DNA from 2 places in the Nitrincola salilacus genome. Region 1 is predicted to be linked to the other one. Evidence: riboswitches for the same ligand, from Rfam matches in the RefSeq annotation. Region 1 holds a riboswitch; the other holds the start of a gene.

The links. Region 1 has a riboswitch for thiamine pyrophosphate ahead of thiB (thiamine ABC transporter substrate binding subunit). Riboswitches for the same ligand answer to the same signal wherever they lie in the genome.
Region 2: linked by a shared signal. The riboswitch ahead of thiD (bifunctional hydroxymethylpyrimidine kinase/phosphomethylpyrimidine kinase) and the one ahead of thiB (thiamine ABC transporter substrate binding subunit) in region 1 are both predicted to bind thiamine pyrophosphate.

Annotation. Positions count from the first base shown of each region.
Region 1 covers NZ_CP176580.1:4,226,364-4,230,816, forward strand. Annotated here, with positions in the region: gene ACK3CJ_RS19475 (ABC transporter permease subunit) at 1-83, opposite strand, end outside; gene thiB (thiamine ABC transporter substrate binding subunit) at 91-1,089, opposite strand; TPP riboswitch at 1,153-1,285, opposite strand; gene ACK3CJ_RS19485 (phosphotransferase) at 1,301-2,209, shown strand; gene ACK3CJ_RS19490 (histidine phosphatase family protein) at 2,264-2,800, opposite strand; gene cobS (adenosylcobinamide-GDP ribazoletransferase) at 2,821-3,567, opposite strand; gene cobT (nicotinate-nucleotide--dimethylbenzimidazole phosphoribosyltransferase) at 3,586-4,453, opposite strand, start outside.
Region 2 covers NZ_CP176580.1:141,966-146,418, reverse strand. Annotated here, with positions in the region: gene pfkA (6-phosphofructokinase) at 1-538, shown strand, start outside; gene ACK3CJ_RS00700 (CPXCG motif-containing cysteine-rich protein) at 577-762, opposite strand; TPP riboswitch at 924-1,014, shown strand; gene thiD (bifunctional hydroxymethylpyrimidine kinase/phosphomethylpyrimidine kinase) at 1,075-1,920, shown strand; gene thiC (phosphomethylpyrimidine synthase ThiC) at 1,952-3,832, shown strand; gene ACK3CJ_RS00685 (sensor domain-containing diguanylate cyclase) at 3,881-4,453, opposite strand, start outside.

The sequences.
Region 1 (4,453 bases):
AGCATTATCGGCCAGCGATGCCAGAACCAAAACCACAGCCCGGTCCGGTTAGTTGGCAGGTTGATCAGTACAGGGCGGTTCATGATCGAATCACTGGCTGACCGCGTTCCGCCACTCACGAATCCAGTCCGGTCGGGACTGCTGAATCACCTCAGGGCTGAAACCGATACGGGTCGGCTGAATCAGCGTATCGAAGGCATCCGGCAGCTTGATATCATCACGTACCGGCAGCATCCAGTTGGTGACAGGGATCACTGACTGCGCCTCTTCACTCAACAAAAACTGCAGGAACTGCTGCGCCAGCTCAACCTGCTGCGCATGGGCGGACAGCGCCGCCACTTCGATCTGAGCCACATGGCCGTCGCTGAACTCAGTTGCCAAATAGCGGCTCTCCTCTTCTGCCACCAGATGATACGCGGGCGATGTGGTATAGCTCAGGACATAATCCGATTCGCCTTTGAGGAACATGCTGTAGGCTTCCGACCAGCCCTTGGTGACGGTGACGGTCTGAGCGGCCAGTTGCTGCCAGGCCTCGCCTGCCTGCTCACCATGTACCGCGTTGATCCACAGCATCAAGCCCTGCCCCGGCGTGCTGGTGCGCGGATCCTGATAAATTACACTCGCATCGGAAGCCAGCAGTTCAGCAAAAGAGGTCGCTGGCTCTGCCAGTCGTTCGGCATCATAGATAAAGGCGAAATAACCGTAATCAAAGGGCACGAAAGTATCATCATCCCAGCTCAACTCGTCGCGCAGCGGCCAGTCCGACAGGTCAAGTCCGTGCGGCTGCACCAGCCCCAGTTCACGTGCCTGAGACATCAGAGCATCATCGATACCCATGATCAGATCCGCCCGGGTATTACTGCCCTCCAGACGAACCCGATTAAGCAGACTGACACCATCGTCACTGCTGACAAACGTCAGACTGCAGTCACACTGGGCTTCAAACAGAGTTTTCAGTTGTGGGCCCGGCCCCCAGCTGCTGGTGAAGGAGCTGTAGGTATACACGGTCAGTTCGGATGCAGATACAGATGTGCTGCTCAGAACAGTTGCCAACGCAGCACAGGCAAGATTACGAGGTGTGATTTTCATGGATGACGACCGGCCATAGGCAACTGGGCCGACGGCGGGTGACAAGAGCGGCTGCAAATCAAACAGCGTCGCTATCTCATTCCCTCCGCCAGCATTAACTGGATCAGGTTCAACGGGTGTACACTCTCAGCCCGGGCCTTGATGACAAGACCATGAAGGTGATATCACCTTCCGCAGGGCACCCCGATAAGACAGCAATCAGTATATCCCAATGTATCCGGACTCGCATCAATCAGCACCCTCGACTCAACCAGCCCTCTGCTCAGGGCTGGATGCACTGCTTGCCACACACCACATTGATGCCGGGCAGATCACCTTTCTCGGTATGGGTACCGGCAATCCGCATTGGTTGATTGCAACAGCATCCGGCCATTATGTCTGGCGTCAGTTCAGTCACACCAACCCTGGCGTGGACAGGGAGCGTGAGGTGGCAGTAATGCAGGCAATTCAAGGGCAACACTGGGCACCTGAGCTGGTTGCCGTCCTGCCCAGTGAGGGCCTGTTGATGCGTGAAGCGCCTGGAAAGACGATGACTGCCATACAACAAGACGGTATGACTCTGGCCGACCGGCAGCGCACGTTGATACTGCAGGCCGTGATCGATTGCTGGCAGATCCGCGAGGCACTGCCGCTGTGTAACTATTCAGAGCTGATTCATCAGTATGCGCAGCTAGCGCGGCAAAACGTCCTCAGTGCTAATGAGTTCAATGCTAAAGAGCTCAGTGCTGAAGAGCTAAACGCTGAAGCACTCAATAATGAAGAGCTCAATGTTGAACAGATCAACGCCCTCAGCGAGGCGCTGCTGAGAGAATGTGCCGACTGGCCGACAGCAGAGGCCTGCCTGACCCATCACGACCTGCACCCGGGTAATCTGTTGCTGACTGAGGATCACTGTACGCTGATCGACTGGGAGTTCGCCTCCCTCGGCAACCCCTGGCTGGATGCAGTGATGCTGGATCAGATGCTGACGCTGACCCCTGCTGAAAAGCAGCGACTGGAGGTGGCGCTGGTACACTATCCACTCCCGCCCCTGACTTCAAAACAACCCTGGAAAGCTCTGGGATACTGGAAAGCCAGATTTGATCAGCTCTGGTATCTCGCCATGCCCAGCCGGGAATGATCCTGAACAGGTGGTTACTCTTCTAACTGGCTGAGTAACATCTGTTATCTCTTCTCAGAAACGCAGACACTGAGCAAAATCGATTCTGCGATCAAATGCTTCTGCCAGAGTGATGGACTGACTCAGATGCAGCGCGGCCCTGATCACACCGGCATGAGTGATGATGATCGCATCTGCTGGCAGGCTGTTCAGCATCAATCTGATACGCTCGATAAAAGCCGGAACCGACTCCCCTTGCGGAAACTGATATCCGAAAGGATCTGCAGCCCAGGCATCCAGTTCCTCTCTGGGTACATCATCCCAGCGCACGCCTTCCCAACGGCCAAAGTGCACCTCTTGCAGCGATGTCAGACACTCGACCTCAATGCTTCCCGCCATCGACTCAGACAGGGTTTCGGACTGGGTTTCCGCTAGGGATTCAGCCAGCAGACAGCAACGCTGCAATGGACTGGTAAAAATCGGCAGCCCGTGCGGCAGCTCCGGCAGAGTCTGCAAGGTCTGCTCGACAGGTATCGCCAGCGGTAGATCCAGCCAGCCATAACAGATGTGATCCGGCAACTCCGGTCGATCATGTCGAATCCAGTAGCGCATAGCCCTTCTATAGCCCCCTTTTATACGGCCAGCAGGAGCAACAGCACCAGTTCGGTAAGGATGACACTGGCACCCAACGTATCTCCGGTATAACCACCCAGCTGTCGCTGCAGATAAAAACCCCAGATCAGCGCCGTGGCAGCAACAGCCAACAGTGACCAGAACAGAGTCTGTGTCAGCAGCGACAGCAACAGACAGAAAAGCCCAGCCAGCAACAGCCGACTGCCGGAGAAACTTTCCGCTACAGGTTTGCTGCGACTGCTATCAGGATCCGTGACATAACGCATGAAATGCATCAGCAGCAACGGCGTGAAGCGCGCAATAGCTGGTACGATCAGAAAGGCGATCAGCAGGCCGTCGATCGATAGCCAGAGCGCCAGTTTCAGCCCCAGCGCCAGAATCAAGGCAACACTACCATAGGTGCCGATACGGCTGTCCTTCATGATACTCAGGCGTTTTTCAACCGTATAACCGCCCCCCAGTGCATCGATCGAATCAGCCAACCCATCTTCATGAAAAGCACCGGTGATCCAGAGGTGAAAGATCAACACCAGCAGCAGACAGACAGGCAAGCTCCACAGCTGACTCAACAGCAGATACAGACCGGTATAGGTGGCTCCCAGCAGCAACCCCACCAGCGGGAAGTAGACACTGCTCTGATTCATCAAAGACTGGGAATAGTCGATGCGCACCAGCATCGGGATGCGCGTCAGAAAACCCAGCGCCAGCCAGAAGGCCTGCCATTCGCGCTGCAGGGTGGCTGTCATTGTAGGGAAGCTGTCATATCAGGCGTTACTCACACCGGCATCGGCAAAGGAGGCCATCTCATTGAAAAAGGCCGCGGCCAGACGCAGCAACGGCACTGCCGCCACAGCCCCCGTACCTTCACCGAGACGCATATCCAGTTGCAGCAAAGGTGTCACCTGCAGCGCTTGCAGGGCACGGGTATGGCCCTGTTCATCACTTTGATGTGCAAACACCGTGTAGTGCTTCAGTGCCGGCTGTAGAGCATAGGCGATCCACCAGGCGCTGGTGGCAATAAATCCATCCACCAGCAAGAGCTTGCCCAGTGAGGCACCACGCAGGAAAGCTCCGACCATCATCGCAATTTCCAGCCCGCCTACCTGCTGCAACACAGCCAGTGGTTGATCTGGGCCGAGTGGTATCCGTGCCAGGGCTTTCGCGATTACAGCTGCTTTATGCTGCTGCATCTGCTCACTGGCCCCCGTACCAGCCCCCACCACTTCGGATGGCTGCACCTGCATCATCGATGCCAGAATGGCTGCCGCAGCCGTGGTATTACCGATCCCCATTTCACCCAGGCTGAGAATCTGTGCATCCGCTGCCCAGGTATCCACCATCGCAGCGCCCTGCTCCAGACAGTTCATCAGTTCGGCTTTGGTCATTGCTGGCTGCAGGGTAAAGTTGGCCGTACCTGCTCTTACCGGCACAGAGATCAGATCGGGATGACTCGGCAGAGGCGCAGCAACGCCAGCATCAATCACCTTCAGCCCAACACGATTATGACGACAGAACACGTTAATCGCAGCACCACCGCGCAGAAAATTCAGCACCATCTGCGCCGTCACTTCCTGTGGAAAGGGGCTGACCCCCTCATCACACACACCATGATCCGCCGCAAATACCAGATGC
Region 2 (4,453 bases), 730 kb from region 1:
CAACACGGCGCTGGATGCCATCGACAGAATCAGGGATACCGCCCACTCGCATGAGCGCCACTTTCTGGTCGAGGTGATGGGGCGCAACTCCGGATTTATCGCCACGCATGTCGGTATTGCTGCCGGTGCAGAGATGATCGTCGTGCCCGAACACGCCCTGGATCTGGAGGAGTTGAGTCTGCAGCTGGCCAACAGCCGTGTTGCAGGGCATGGCTCCAGCGGGATTATCGTGGTTGCCGAGGGCAAGGTGCCCGGCCTGACAGGACGACTCGCCGAGCAGTTGCGTATCCATGGACAGAAACCCCATGTCTGTATTCTGGGGCATATTCAGCGCGGTGGCACCCCGACCGGGCATGATCGTGTGCTGGCATCCTGCCTCGGTGCAATGGCCGTCAAATACCTGCTGGCTGGTTACAGCGACATCATGGTGGGTGTGCGAGACGGTCGCATTGTGGATACACCACTGGATGATCTGCTGCGTTACCGTAAGGGCCTTGATCCTGAGCTGCTGAACATTGCTCTGCAGTTGCACCGCTGAAGCGCGACTTGCTTATACAAGAGAGTCAGATAAGAGAGTCAGCCATTTTCCCGACTGATGCTGACCTGCACACCGTCAGTCACCTGTGCATGCACCAGTATCGGACTGCAGCAGACGTGGCAATCCTCCACATACTCCTGATCAGCCTCGCTGCAATCAACCATCAAACTCAGTGGGGCACTGCAATAAGGGCAGAGAATTTCGACTGATTCAATTGGGTTCATGGATAACTCCTTTACAACCGTCCGACTTTGCGGACATCACAACATCGCTCTACATCACAACTACATCCTTAACTTATAGCTCAATAGCTGAAGGATTACCTGAATCCAGTGCCGGAACAGCCCTTGTATCTGGACAGCGAAAGCGTTTAGACTTGCGTTGATCATTTCGATCGGGGTGCCCACTGGGCTGAGATCATACCCGCTGAACCTGATCCGGCTAACACCGGCGTAGGGAATCAAGATCGCTTCGTATGACATCTCGCTTTTTCCCAGCGACACCCTGTATGGACTTATCCACACAGGAGTTGCTTCATGATAGCTGACACAGCCATCGCCATGACCCTTGCAGGCTCCGACAGCGGAGGCGGCGCGGGTATTCAGGCAGATCTGAAAACCTTTTCAGCATTGGGTGTTTTCGGCGCATCTGTCATTACCGCACTGACGGCCCAGAACACACGTGAAGTGCGTGCCATTCTGCCGATCCCTGCCGATTTTATTCGCAGCCAGATTCAAGCCGTGCTTGATGACCTGAATGTGGCGGCAATCAAGATCGGCATGCTCGGTGATGTTGCAACTATTGAATGTGTTGCGAAGGCGCTGAGTGAATACCCTGCGCGTCCGATCGTGCTTGATCCCGTGATGATCGCCAAAAGTGGCGATGCCCTGCTGCAGGGAGATGCGATCAATTCGTTGCGGAGCCTCCTGTTGCCTCGCGCCAGCCTGATCACACCCAATCTCCCGGAAGCAGCTCGACTGACCGACCGTCCCGAACCCCGTTCAGTGCAAGAGATGCATGACCTGTTACCCGCTCTTCACAGCCTGACCGATGCAGCGATCCTGCTGAAAGGTGGGCACCTGCAGAGCGACAATCAGGCCATCGACCTGTTCAGTGACGGCACTCAGGTCATTGAGCTGACATCCAAGCGCTACAACACCGGCAATACGCATGGCACCGGCTGTACGCTGTCATCCGCCATTACCGCCTTTCTGGCGCGGCAGATGACGCTACCCGATGCCGTTCGGGCCGGTAAACATTACATCAGCAATGCGATCAAGACCGCAGATATGCTGAAGGTAGGTTCAGGTCACGGCCCGGTCAACCACTTCCATGAGTGGTGGCATCAGGACAGCAATAACCCCTCATACATTCCCAACTAAACGCAAATAATAAATCCCTCAGGACTGTCATATGAACCAACCCAATAAAGTACTCAGCGAAAGCGCCATCGTCGATCAGCACTCCGTGCAACCCTTCCCTCGCTCACGCAAGGTATACATAGAGGGCAGCCGCCCGGATATTCGTGTACCGATGCGCGAAATCAGCCTGGATGACACGCCAACCGAGATGGGTGGCGAAAAAAACGAGCCGTTATTTGTCTATGACACCTCCGGCCCCTATACCGACCCAACCGTCAGTATCGATGTGCGTGAAGGCCTGGCACCGCTGCGCGAGACCTGGATTCTGGAGCGCGACGATACCGAAGTACTGTCACAGCTGAGCTCAGAATATGGCCGTACACGCGAAGCAGATCTGCGCCTGGACAACCTGCGCTTCAACCTCAAGCGCAAACCTCGCCGTGCCAAGGCCGGCAAGAATGTCTCCCAGCTGCACTATGCGCGTCAGGGGATTATCACCCCCGAGATGGAGTTCATCGCGATCCGCGAGAACATGAAGCTGGCCAAGCACCGCGCCGAAGGTAACGTCATTGCGCAGCAGCATCCGGGCCATAATTTCGGTGCCCGTCTGCCGGAAGAGATCACACCCGAGTTCGTGCGTGCAGAAGTTGCTGCAGGTCGCGCCATCATCCCCTGCAACATCAACCATCCTGAGCTGGAACCGATGATCATCGGCCGCAATTTTCTGGTCAAGATCAATGGCAATATCGGCAACTCGGCTCTCACCTCATCCATTGAAGATGAAGTAGAGAAGATGACCTGGGGAACCCGCTGGGGCGCAGACACCATCATGGATCTGTCGACCGGCAAGAATATTCATGAAACACGTGAATGGATTCTGCGTAATGCACCGGTTCCCGTAGGCACCGTGCCTATCTACCAGGCGCTGGAGAAGGTCAACGGTGTTGCCGAAGATCTCAACTGGGAAGTGTTCCGCGATACACTGATCGAGCAGGCTGAGCAGGGTGTCGATTACTTCACCATCCATGCCGGTGTACTGCTGCGCTATGTGCCAATGACCGCCAAGCGCATGACCGGTATCGTATCCCGCGGTGGTTCAATCATGGCGAAATGGTGTCTGGCACACCATGAGGAGAACTTCCTCTACACCCATTTTGAAGATATCTGCGAGATCTGCAAAACCTATGATGTTGCCTTCTCACTGGGTGATGGTCTGCGCCCCGGCTCAGTATACGACGCCAATGACGAAGCGCAGTTTGCCGAACTGGAAACCCTGGGTGAGCTGACCAAGATCGCCTGGAAGCACGATGTACAGGTGATGATCGAAGGCCCTGGTCATGTACCGATGCACATGATCAAGGAGAACATGGACAAGCAGTTGGAGGTGTGTGATGAAGCGCCCTTCTATACGCTTGGCCCGCTGACCACGGATATTGCGCCGGGTTACGACCACATCACTTCAGGTATCGGTGCGGCAATGATCGGCTGGTATGGCTGTGCGATGCTCTGCTATGTCACACCCAAGGAGCACCTTGGCCTGCCGAACAAGGAAGATGTCAAAACCGGCATCATCACCTACAAGATTGCGGCACATGCGGCGGATCTCGCCAAAGGGCACCCGGGTGCTCAGATACGCGACAACGCCATGTCCAAGGCGCGCTTCGAGTTCCGCTGGGAGGATCAGTTCAATATCGGACTGGACCCAGACACAGCCCGCGCCTTCCATGATGAAACCCTGCCCAAGGACTCCGCCAAGGTTGCTCACTTCTGCTCCATGTGCGGACCCAAGTTCTGCTCCATGAAAATCTCTCAGGAGGTACGTGAGCTGGATGCGGAACAGGTGGCAGCCATGACATCACAGGCCGAGCAAGGGATGCAGGAGAAGGCCGAAGAGTTCAAAGCCAAAGGCAGCGAGCTCTACAGTAAAGTCTAGGCCCTTAATAGTAAGATCTGATCGCCCCTCCCAAGGTGGGGCGATCCATCAACAGGCTATATCCGCAGAAAGACTGATTTGATGAACACAGGCTCGGTTGCGCCCCTGCGCCTTGGCTCGGTATAGCTCCTGATCAGCCATCTCAAGCAGAAAAGAGAGCTTCACGGCACGAAAGGCCTGACTGGGTTTTTCCACACACACAAGGCCAATACTGGCCGTCACTACCGGCGCCACTTCTGAGCCGGGATGCTCCAACTGCAGATTTTCTATGGCCTGCCTGAGCTCCTCCATGCGCGCGACTGCAAGCTCCGCAGACAATCCATTGATCACGATGACAAACTCCTCCCCGCCCAGCCGGGCCGAAAACTCACTGGCTCGCCGGGTAAATGCGTGCAACAGCTCTCCCAGCTCACGCAATGCCTGATCGCCCTGACTGTGCCCGAGGGTATCGTTGTAGGCCTTGAAATAATCCAGATCAATCAGCGCCAGCATAAAGGGCTTCTCGACACGCCGCGCCCGTCGCCAGGCCGACTCCGCATACTCATCAAAAGCACGCCGGTTGGGTATACCTGTCAGGCTATCTGTCTGCGACAAGTACAACAGCCGTTTGTATTGCATATC